2 regions of the Pseudomaricurvus sp. genome follow, and region 2 is predicted to be linked to the other one. Evidence: predicted binding sites of a transcription regulator. Region 2 holds the regulator's gene; the other holds the start of a gene.
The links. The regulator sigma-54, encoded in region 2, starts transcription at its own class of promoters, with help from an activator protein. The targets are predictions, from matches to a motif close to TGGCACANNNNTTGCNNT.
Positions count from the first base shown of each region.

Region 1: ACTG33_RS05205 (flagellar brake protein) is a predicted target of sigma-54. The motif match lies at 4,518-4,535, and genes of this name have one in related genera.

Region 1 is NZ_CBFIHX010000024.1:14,847-21,011, reverse strand. Features, by position in the region: gene ACTG33_RS05220 (tryptophan--tRNA ligase) at 1-124, shown strand, start outside; gene bioA (adenosylmethionine--8-amino-7-oxononanoate transaminase) at 388-1,689, opposite strand; gene ACTG33_RS05210 (methyl-accepting chemotaxis protein) at 1,872-3,443, opposite strand; gene ACTG33_RS05205 (flagellar brake protein) at 3,668-4,429, opposite strand; gene ttcA (tRNA 2-thiocytidine(32) synthetase TtcA) at 4,824-5,753, shown strand.
Region 2 is NZ_CBFIHX010000002.1:17,036-23,200, reverse strand. Features, by position in the region: gene lptA (lipopolysaccharide transport periplasmic protein LptA) at 1-174, shown strand, start outside; gene lptB (LPS export ABC transporter ATP-binding protein) at 238-963, shown strand; gene ACTG33_RS00425 (RNA polymerase factor sigma-54) at 1,297-2,841, shown strand; gene hpf (ribosome hibernation-promoting factor, HPF/YfiA family) at 3,016-3,309, shown strand; gene ACTG33_RS00415 (PTS sugar transporter subunit IIA) at 3,331-3,780, shown strand; gene rapZ (RNase adapter RapZ) at 3,972-4,838, shown strand; gene ACTG33_RS00405 (HPr family phosphocarrier protein) at 4,854-5,123, shown strand; gene mgtE (magnesium transporter) at 5,253-6,165, shown strand, end outside.

The DNA.
Region 1 (6,165 bases), on a different contig from region 2:
GTTGATGTCCAATCCAGCGTATATTGAAGAGAAATTGCAGGAGGGCGCAGAGAAAGCACGTTCATTCAGTGCGCCATTGATGGAAAAATGCCGCAAGGCGGTTGGTCTGCGACCGATTGGTTGATCGTATTTGAAGTCATTAAAAACGGCCCCAGCGGGGCTGTTAGGTCGTTGTTAAAGACGACTCGTCATTGCGAACGAAGTGAAGCAATCCATGTTTGGCACTCAAGCTAACTACACCGTGCCACAATGGATTGCCGCGTGGCCTAAAGCCCCTACTTTTGGCGCTACTGCTCCTCGCAATGATGTTTCAACCTTCTCAAATTCCACAAAATTTATCATCAAGCTGACAGCCCCTCGGGGCTGTTGTTGTTTGTAGGGGGAAAGCTAGGCTTGAAATAACTCTTTGCGAGAGAGAACATTGCTCATTGCAGACGTCAGTTTGTCCAGCTCCGCGTCTGTCATCACATAAGGTGGCATGACATACACTAACTTGCCAAACGGGCGAATCCAGACGCCTTCTTCCATAAACGCTTTCTGAATCTCAGCCATTACCACCGGCGATTTCATCTCTACTACGCCAATAGCGCCCATCACGCGCACTTCATTCACGTGATCGTACTCACTGCAGGGGGCCAATCCTGTTTGCAGTAGAGACTCAATGCGTTGGATGTTGGCTTTCCAATCCTGACTGAGCAATAAGCGTGTGCTGGCCAACGCAGTAGCCGCTGCCAGTGGGTTGCCCATAAAGGTTGGACCATGCATAAATACGCCCGCTTCACCGCGACAGATACCATCGCTGATCCGATCGTTACACAGCGTCGCGGCCATGGTCATATAGCCACCGGTGATGGCTTTGCCGAGACAGAGAATATCGGGCTCGATATCGGCGTGTTCGCAGGCAAACAGCTTGCCTGTCCGGCCGAAGCCAGTCGCGATTTCATCGGCGATCAGCAGTACACCGTGTTGATCGCACAATTGACGAACTTGACGCAGATACTCCGGTGGATAAAAACGCATGCCACCTGCGCCCTGAACGATGGGCTCCAGAATGACGGCCGCCAGTTGGGGGTGGTTCTGTTCGATCTGTGACTTGAAGTTGGCGATGTAGCTGTCATCCCATTCCGTGTCGTAACCACTGACCGGCGCATCGGCAAAAAAGTGCTGTATCAGATTGTCATTGAACAGGTGATGCATACCAGTAACCGGGTCGCACACGGACATAGCGCCAAACGTGTCGCCATGGTAACCGTTGCGAAGGCTCAACATTTTGCTTTTCTGTGGCTTGCCCTGACTGTGCCAGAACTGAATGGCCATTTTCATGGCGACTTCAACCGAGACTGAACCTGAATCGGAGAAGAAGACTTTATTGAGGCTTTTGGGGGTGATATCAACCAGCAACTGAGCCAGTTCGGCGGCGGGCTGATGAGTCAGGCCGCCAAACATGACGTGGGACATCTTATCCAGCTGGTCTTTCGCCGCCTGGGTCAGTGCTTCATGGTTATAGCCGTGAATTGTGCACCACCAGGACGACATGCCATCCAGCAGTTTGCGCCCATCCGTTAAGGTCAATGTGCAACCCTGAGCGGATTCCACAGGGTATACAGGAGGCGCGTCAATAAACGAGGCGTAGGGGTGCCAGACGTGAGTTTGATCAATATCGATGATCTGCGCTTCTGAAATACTCATATAAACCCCTGTGCCGGTAGAGAACGAATAGTTGTGATGAGGGCGACATTGTAGGGGGTTAGGTGGTTAACGCAAGGAGGTTAAAGGGGAAGGGGTGAGAGCCGTGATGACGGCTACATGCCTGTCAGAACCTTTCCGACAGGCATGTATTCAAGATCACCGTGGATTCGTTGATCAGGGGATTATTGGAAACGTTCGACCAGCAGGTGTTGTTTCTTCGCCATCTCCGTCATTTCTTCATTAATTTTGGCCGCGGCCTCAGATTCCTCTTGCGTGCGGGTGGAAATTTCAGAAATAGACTGAGTATTGCGTTCCACTTCTATCGCTGTCGCGGATTGCTCTTCAGAGGCAGAAGCGATGTGTTGCGACATCTGATCAATAGTGTTCACCGACTCTGAAATGGCATCCAAAGCACTGCGTACATTGGTCATTTCTTCGACACTTTGATCTGCGAGCGTTTGGCAGCTGTCCATATTACTGGCGGCATCACTGGTGGCCGAGCTGAGCTTCTCAATAATGTCCTGAATGTGCTGGGTGGATTCCTGAGTCCGTTGAGCAAGAGTGCGGACTTCATCGGCTACCACGGCAAAACCGCGGCCTTGTTCACCGGCTCGAGCGGCCTCGATGGCGGCGTTCAGCGCCAGCAGGTTGGTTTGCTCAGCGATGCCGCGGATTACGTCGATCACCGTGGCGATTTGACCGCTGTCTTCTGACAAACGGTTAACCACAGTGCCCAGATTGCCCACGTTTTCAGAAAGTCCCTGAATGGCATTGCTGGCATCATGCAGAACGTTGCCGCCTTGAGAAACCTGTTCCAAAGCCTCTTGCGTAGCTACTGACGCCTGACTGGCACCTGCAGCGACCTCCTGCACAGCTTGTGACATCTGTTGCATGGAAAGCGCGACTTTCTCCGTTTCCAGCTGCTGTGCGGTCATGCCGTTGTGGGTGCAGCGAGCTTGTTCCAAGGACATTTCCGAGTGCTGCGACACTTCTTTGGACGATTCAATAAAGCGCCCCAATGCGGTACGCAAACGAGCGTAATGTGCCTGCTCAGCCAGTTCAATTTCACCAATCTCGTCTGCTCTTCCGGTGTAAATGTAGGCTGTCATGGGATTGTTGATGACTTTGCGGGCTGCATCCACGGCTTTTTTCCGATAGCGCTTTGCGATCCAGCTGAATGCGACACCCGAAACCAGTGAGGTCCACACGCTATTGACTCCTGCTAGGAAACTTAGGTCGTCGGTGATCAATAAGCTGGCGAGCAGCAAGACAAAGGTCACGCCAGCGTAGGCGGAAAACTCTATGGCCGGGTATTTCCAGCGAGTGATCAGAGGGATTGCCGATTGTTTGTTGTTGAGCCGTTGATAGGTCTTTTCTGCTCTGCGGATAATTTGACTGTCAGCCTTGGCACGAACCGATTCGTAACCAGTGACCTTGCCCTGTTCTTTCAGGGGGGTGACATAAGCATCGACCCAGTAATGATCGCCATTTTTACAGCGATTCTTGACGATTCCCATCCACGGGCGACCATTTTTGAGGTTGTTCCATAGGTCTGCAAACGCCTCTTTAGGCATGTCTGGATGGCGAACGAGGTTGTGAGGTTGAGTGAGAAGCTCTTCGCGGCTGTAGCCGGATACCTCACAGAATCTGTCGTTGCTGAAGGTGATGTGGCTGCTGGTGTCTGTAGCGGAGACCAGTTCATCGCCTGGCTTCAGGACGACTTCATTTCCAGTAGTAGGGCCATTGTTACGCATAAACGTTGTCCGATTCTTTAAAGTTGATACAGGGACATCAAGGGCTATTTCGGATGCATCTGATAAAGCCCCTCTCTGTGGGGTTGTAGCGGCAGCAAATCGCATATCTGAAACATTTCTAATAGAACTTTTTTGACTTGAATCAACGGTTATGCAGCGGCTAAGCAACTTGGTCTGTCTGTGTTCCAATTAGTCGTCAGGCTGCAGTAGCCAAGCTGCAGTAGTCATGCTGCCTGGGCGGGAGTCTGTAATGCGGCGATCAGCTGGTGCAGTTGCAGGCTCTGCTGCGCCCCCAAATCCTTAAATTCAATGCTGATCTCCGTGCGGCGATAAGGTCTGCGCACAAATCGGAACGATTTAACCGTCGCCTGGCAGCGAATCCGAAAGTTTTCGTGCAATTTGAATTCACATGCCGGCAGGACTGAGTCTCGTGCCAGCTGATCTAGGACGTTGCCGCCGACGACCAGACGCATACCGCCTGTTGAAATGTTGTTAGCGGTGGCGTACCAGGGCGTACGCCAGGGCGATTGCAGACGAACCGACAGAGGCTGCTGTTTGCTCAGGTTGATACGCGGGTGTACCCGACGATGCTGATAGCTCACTTCAGTCGGTAATTTCAAGCGGTACACCGGACTGTTGAGGCTGACAAGAATCGATTCCAGTGGCGTCGATACCTTTAGGATTTGCCCCTGATGGTGATGTTTCAAAGTGAAAACATCCCCTGGACGATAAATATGGCTGGCGGGTTGAGGGAAGAGTTCATCCAGCTCCAGGGTTTGATTGTTCAGATCTACAGCCAGAATCATGCTTTGGTAGGTTTCACCGGTTCTTTCACTAGTGACCTCAATCAGCTGGCGTCTTTCCTGCAGGGCGAACAGCGGGGCGTAGTGCTGAATTTTCTTTGCCAGACGTCGAGCGGGTTCGGCCAGCTCGGGGACGGGTGGCTTACGGCTAAATTTTTGCAGAACGGATTGCAAAATGGCCATAGTAAAGAGGCTCCTGATCAGTTCTCACTCATCGGTGAGAGATGACTTACGATACGGTTATCGGTGTAATTTGCTTGTTGAACAGAGTAGAGCAAAGGATGTGCCAACGACGTAGTAGCGTTCAAATTTGCTGACCAGCTACTCTGCAGCTCACGAGTTATGAGGCATGCCGGGAGGAGGGTGTGTTCGGCGGCCTTTCACAATCGTTTGCCAGTTGCGAAAAAGGGGCAGGAGGCTGCCGCTTTAGCGGCAACAGCTGTGGCAAGGTCGCCAACCGTTGAAATAGCGCATTGAAAGCCAGTCTTCAGGGAAGTGTGAATGTATATTCCCTGCATCGCTTAAAATCCGTACAATGGCGACCCTTTCAAATACATATCGTGCTTCAGGTTTAATTATGTCCGACGTTACTGCACCAGAAACCCTAGATCGCAAGCGGCAGCTCGAATACAACAAGCTGCAGAAGCGTCTGCGACGCAATGTGGGTAATGCCATCGTCGATTACAACATGATCGAAGAGGGTGATGTGGTCATGGCGTGCATCAGCGGTGGCAAGGACAGCTTTGCGATGCTGGATATCCTCTTGAACCTGCAGAAAACCGCGCCGATTAAATTTCAGGTTATTGCGGTCAATATGGATCAGAAACAGCCCGGGTTTCCTGAGCATGTGTTGCCGGAGTATTTTGAATCAATCGATGTGCCTTATTACATCGTCGATAAAGACACCTACAGTGTGGTTCGGGAGAAGATACCGGAAGGTCAGAAGACCTGTGGGTTATGTTCCCGACTGCGTCGCGGGACGCTCTACGCGTTTGCCGAGAAAATTGGTGCCACCAAGCTGGCGCTGGGACATCATATGGATGATATTGTAGAAACTCTGTTTCTGAATATGTTCCATGGCAGTCGCCTGAAAGCCATGCCGCCGAAACTGCGCTCCGATGATCTGCGCAATGTGGTTATTCGCCCATTGGCCTACTGCCGTGAATCGGACCTGATTGCTCTGGCTGAGCATAAAAAGTTTCCGATTATTCCCTGCAATCTGTGTGGTTCACAGGAGAATCTCCAGCGGCAGGCGATCAAAGGCATGCTGCAGCAGTGGGAGAAGGATGACGTCAGTCGTGTGGAGCGTATTTTCAAGTCCATTCAAAACGTATCGCCCAGCCAGTTAGCGGATCGCGACCTGTTTGATTTCACCAATCTGCCTTTAGATCGCTCCGGAGAACGTGCCGAATACGGTTACGACGAAGCAACCGTGGGGGCTTCTAATATCAGTACGTCTAGCGTTCCTGCTGGCGTACAAATCGTCGAAGCTATTCAGCTCTCTTAAGGCGTTTACCTCTCCGCTTGATCGTTTTTCCTGCTCTGTTTAAACCTTTCTGGACCTCTGTTTTCTGGGTCTCTGTAGGGGCCAGTATGAGGTTGCGGAAGCGTGACAAACGGCATTGCGCGTCAAAGCGGTTATAGGTTTTTAGAAAACACGAACTTTTGGTTCTTTGTAAATAGTGCCCGCGACTGCTATTTCTTCTATGTAGTTAAATCGCGCGTCTGATCATGGGTACATCTGACCGTGGGTACAAATGGATTTATCGGTAAAACAAGGGTTTATAGGTAAACGAGAATTTACAGGGCTAGCCTTGGTCGTGACGTACGTCATGATTTGACAATAACAACGCAATAGGAGAACTGCGAGCCCAAGCATAATGCTAAATCGTTCATGGAAGATCATTAGCTCTTTCTGA
Region 2 (6,165 bases):
CTGCACATCAGCGAAAACGCCTCGCTGCGTCAGGGCGATGGCACCACCCTGACCGGCAAAAAGATTGATTACGACATGAAATCTTCTGTGGTGAAAGCTCAGGGCAACAAAAGCACCACCAACCCAGACCGCATTCACATGACGATTCCTCCCAAAAGTGAGCGCAATCCCTAACAGTTAAAGCGCCACCGCACCGCCACACTGCCCAGCGCCGGATTTAAGGACAAGACCAACGCCATGCCCACACTCAACGCCCTGAACCTCGCCAAGAGCTACAAAAGCCGCCGTGTCGTTATCGACGTTTCCCTGTCGGTCAGCAGTGGCCAGATTGTCGGCCTGCTGGGTCCCAACGGGGCGGGCAAGACCACTTGCTTTTACATGATTGCCGGGCTGGTGGATGCCGATCAGGGCAAGGTCACTATTGATCAAAAGAACCTGACGCACCTTTCCATGCACGGACGGGCACGAGCGGGCATCGGCTACCTGCCACAGGAAGCCTCCGTATTCCGCAAGCTGACGGTCAACGACAACATTCTCAGTATTCTGGAAACCCGCAAGGACCTGAACCGCAAACAGCGCCAGGACAAACTCGATCAGTTGTTGCGAGAGTTTCACATCAGCCATATCCAGAATAGCCTCGGCATGGCGCTGTCCGGTGGTGAGCGTCGCCGGGTCGAAATCGCTCGCGCACTGGCCACCGACCCGGAATTCATCCGGCTGGATGAACCATTTGCTGGCGTCGACCCCATTTCCGTCAACGACATCAAGCACATTATTCAGCACCTGAAAGATCGCGGGATTGGCGTTTTGATTACTGATCACAACGTTCGCGAAACCCTCGATATTTGCGAGAAAGCCTACATCGTCAGCGAAGGCCACATTATTGCCGAAGGCACGCCGGAAACCGTTCTAGGCAACACGCAGGTCAGAGAGGTTTACCTCGGGCACCAATTCAGCTTATAGTGTGTTTTCTCAGGGCTAAAAGTGTGACCCCACACACAAAATTGTGGCCTCTGGCAAACAGCTTGGACAGCGCGTCCAACTAAGATCGACCACAACGCAGCCACCCGCTCCCAACATTCGCATTTCCTCCCAAGCAGGCAAGAAACAGGCATAAAACTTGCTTGTTTAAGTTGTTCTCCTCGGTTACTCTGGCTACACTTGCTCACCAACACGATCATTTCAATCGAGTCTGATCGTCGCAAGAATGGATTCTGCCGCACACATCACACAGCTCCACACTCGCTGACATTGCGGCAGAGCAGAGAAAGAATTCCTCAGTAGCCGTAGCCATACATGAAACAGTCGTTACAACTCAAGCTGGGTCAACAACTCACCATGACCCCCCAACTGCAGCAAGCCATCCGCCTGCTGCAGCTGTCGACGCTCGACCTTCAGGCCGAAATCCAGGAGGCGCTCGACTCCAACCCCATGCTGGAAGTCGGCGAAGACGACAATGCCGGTTCGGACACTCCCGACGAGAGCATCAACACCCCCAAAGATCAGCCCGAACAGAGCAGCACCAAAGATTCCGACAGCGAACCAGAACCCACCGCCAGCGCCCAGGAAGAGCAAAGTGGCGTCGACAGAAACAGCGATGACAGTCCCGAGGGCGACTGGGGAGACGCTATTCCGGAAGACCTGCCGGTAGACACCAGCTGGGACGATGTATACCAGTCAGGCCCTTCCGGCAGCGGCTTGTCAGCACCCGACAGCGAGGACAACGATTACGAAAGCCGGCGCGGCAGCGACGAATCCCTGCATCAGCACCTGATGTGGCAGCTCAACCTGACCCCCATGTCCGATCGGGACCAAGTCATAGCGATGGCGTTTATTGACGCTATTGAAGACACCGGCATGCTCAGCATGAACGCCGAAGAAATCCATGAAAGCCTGGTAGACGAGCTGGAAGAGCTCGAACTGGACGAAGTCTTTGCGGTGTTGCACAGACTGCAACAGTTTGACCCTCCCGGGGTCGCCAGTCAGGATTTGAGCGAATGCCTGCTAATCCAGCTGAATCAACTGCCAAAAACTACACCCTGCCGGGAAGATGCTAAACTCATAGTCAAAGACCACTTATTGTTGCTGGGCAGCCGCGATTACAAGCAGCTGATGAGAAAAACCAAACTCAAGGAAGCCCAGCTGCGAGATGCCATCATTTTGATTCAGAGCCTGAATCCACGTCCAGGGGACAGCATCTACAGTGGCGAGACCGAGTACGTAGTACCCGATGTATTTGTGACCAAACAGGATGACCGCTGGACTGTGAATCTGAATCCCGACATCGCACCCAAATTGCGTATCAATGATACCTACGCCTCAATGGTCAAGCGGGCGGACACCAGCAGTGACAACTCCTTCTTACGCGACAACTTGCAGGAAGCCCGCTGGTTCCTCAAGAGCTTGCAAAGCCGCAACGAGACCCTGCTGAAAGTCTCTACCTGTATCGTCGAAAAACAGCGCGGCTTTCTCGATTATGGCGCCGAGGCCATGAAACCGCTGGTTCTGCACGACGTGGCCGAAATTGTCGGCATGCACGAGTCCACCATTTCCCGGGTCACCACTCAAAAGTACATGCACACGCCTCAGGGCATCTTTGAGCTGAAATACTTCTTCTCAAGCCATGTGAGTACTGACTCAGGCGGCGAATGCTCATCCACAGCAATCCGTGCCATCATCAAAAAACTGGTGGCGGCTGAGAGCCCCCAAAAACCGTTAAGTGATAGCAAAATCACCACATTACTCGCCGAACAGGGCATTAAGGTGGCCAGACGCACCATCGCCAAGTATCGGGAGTCTTTAGGAATACCCGCGTCCAACGAGCGTAAGCGATTGGTCTGAGCAGCTGTTGACCGCAACACAAGTCCGCTGCAGCCGGTACTGGTCGCCCACTCGGGATAAAGGTTAAAGTCCTGCCTGTCAGGGCCTCGACAGCACCAACACAGCTGGTGCTAGTAGCCAAAGCTGTATGACAAGCGATTCAATACCGACGTTTCACGACAAGAGGAGCAACGCATGCAAATCAACATCAGTGGACACCATGTTGAACTGACAACTGCCATTAAAAACTACGTCAACACCAAACTAGATCGCCTCGAAAGACACCACGACCGAATTACCAGTACCAACGTCATACTATCTGTTGATAAACTACGCCAAAAGGCAGAAGCCTCAGTGCACGTGAGCGGCAAAGACTTCTTCGCAGACAGCGAGTCCGAAGACCTCTACGCCGCCATCGACATGTTGGCCGACAAGCTCGACCGCCAACTCATTAAACACAAAGAAAAGATGCGAAATCATCACCGCTAATTTATGGAAGTAAGATCATTTTTGTCTCAACATCGCACCTACTGCGGTGTTGAGGCCAGCAGCAAAAAACGCGCTCTGCAAGTCATCTCCCAACTGATTGCCGAAGACCAGCCGACTCTTAACGCCGATGAGATCTTCACCAGTCTGATCTCTCGGGAGCGGCTTGGCACAACCGGTCTGGGCGGTGGCATTGCTATTCCTCACTGCCGCATCAACAATTGCGCCAACACCGTTGGTGCTTTGATTCAGTTACAAAGCCCCATCGACTATGAATCCATCGACGGCCAACCCGTGGACATCCTGTTTGCCCTGATTGTTCCCGAGGAGGCTCACGACGAACATCTGAAAACTCTGGCCGCGATTGCCGAACAACTGCACCATCCCGACTATTTGCAGAATCTTCGCGACGCCAGCGACACCCAAAGCCTCTACCTGGCAGCCACCGAACAAGACGCCAGCGCGCCCCTCTGATGGCGCAGGGACGCGGTTTTGTAATCTACCCAAAGTAAGGTACCTTTAGAGTATTGCTCGTGGTGTTGTATCAATTGATACTCCTCCTTCAAAGGCCGTGCGTCCTGATGAGGCCATAACGCCCCAATAAGAAAGCACCCGGATAAAACGAGCACCCTGAAATATTGATAGTCGACGAGGCAGAAAATCCCATGCGTTTAGTTGTAATTAGCGGCCGCTCCGGCTCGGGGAAAAGCACAGCCTTGCACGTGCTTGAGGATGTCGGTTTTACCTGTATTGATAACTTGCCTGCCTCTTTACTGCCATCGCTGGTTCGACAGTTGGATCAGCATCCCCAGAGCCAGTCATTTGCCGTCAGTATTGACGCACGCAACACCTGGCAGGATCTTCAGGAGTTTCCCGAGTTTTTGTCGCAAGCCAAGATTCCCGGCTTGCAGTGCGAAATTCTGTTTCTGGATGCCCGCAGCCCCATTTTGATTCAGCGTTTCAGCGAAACCCGACGCAAGCACCCTCTCAGCGGACAGACAACCGATCTCAAACAGGCAATCGCTCTTGAGAGAAAATTTCTCGAGCCCATCGCCAACTCTGCCGATCTGACCATCGACACCAGCGGCCTTAGCCTGCATCAGTTACGAGACCTGGTGAAACAGCGCATTGTCGGTAATACAGGTCCCGGGATGGCGCTGTTATTTCAGTCCTTTGGCTTCAAGCGCGGCATTCCGGTGGATGTTGATCAGGTGTTTGACGTACGCTGCCTGCCAAACCCTTACTGGAAACCTCATTTGCGCAGCTTCAGCGGCAAGGATAAGGAAGTCGTTGAGTTTCTTGAGGCCGAGGACGATGTCAACGATATGTACAATGACATCGCCAGCTACCTGCAGCGCTGGCTACCTCGCTTCAGCGACAGCAATCGCAGCTACTTTACCGTCGCCATTGGCTGCACGGGCGGGCACCACCGCTCAGTGTATTTGTGCGAGCGCCTCTATGAGGCCTTCAAAAATGAGCACCCCAACACGCAACTGAGGCACCGGGAACTGGAACAATTACAAAAAACATAATCCATAGAGAACATTATGCTGACTGATACCGTCACCATCATTAATAAATTGGGGCTCCATGCCCGCGCAGCGGCCTTATTTGCCAGCACAGCCTCCCGCTATTCCAGCCAGATCAAAGTGGGCCTGAACGGAAAACTCGTCGATGCCAAGAGCGTCATGTCACTGATGTTACTTGCCGCGAATCAGGGCACCGAAATCACCTTGCAAGCCGAGGGGCAGGATCAGCAAGAGGCCATGCAAGCCATCATCGAACTCATCAACAATCGCTTTGACGAAGACGAATAAGCAACTACAACTCAGCCAACCAGACCTCGACGAAACGGCGTAAGTCTGGCCTTCCACTGGCTTATGCCGCCAAGCCCCATTAGAATACACGCCGTTAACCTCACTCAATACGGATACGTGTGAACGCCTATGTCTCAAAACACCGATGAATTGCTCGCATTAACTCAGGCACAACTCGGTGAAATCAATGAGGCATTGGAAAGCGGTACCTTTCAACAGGTACGGCGCATGCTCAACGGCCTGCAACCGGTCGAAATAGCTCACCTGCTGGAATCTTCCCCGCCCCCATCCCGCCGCGTGCTTTGGCGCCTGGTCGATAGCGATCTGGAAGGTGAAGTTCTGCAGGAACTCTCGGAAGAAGTACAGGCTCAATTCCTGCGCGGGATGGGCACCGAAGAGGTAGTCGCCATCACCGAAGGCATGGACACGGACGATTTGGCCGATGTTCTGCAACGCCTGCCAGACCGCGTGATTCAGGAAGTACTCGCCGCGATGGACGCTCAGGATCGCCAGCGGGTAGAGCAGGTGCTCTCCTACGACGAGGACACCGCCGGCGGCCTGATGGATACCGATACGGTGACCGTTCGCCCCAGGGTGACACTGGACGTCGTGTTTCGCTATCTGCGCCGCCACGACGAACTTCCGGACTCCACCGACAGCCTGATCGTAGTGAACAGTAAAGGGCAGTACGTTGGCCTGCTGCCGCTGTCGCGCCTGTTGACTTCATCGCCCACCAGTACCGTGCGGGAGTTGATGCGTACCGACTTTGAGCCCATTCCGGCGCACATGCCCGAGAACGAGGTAGCCAGTCTGTTTGAACGCCACAACTGGGTTTCGGCGCCGGTGATCGATGACAACGGCATTGTCGTCGGGCGAATCACCATTGATGACGTGGTCGACGTGATCCGCGAAGGCGCTGACCACTCCTTTATGGGGATGGCCGGTCTGGATGAAGAAGAAGATACCTTTGCCCCCGTCTCCAGAACCGCGCCAAGACGCGCCATCTGGCTGGGTATCAACCTGCTCACCGCGATTATTGCCT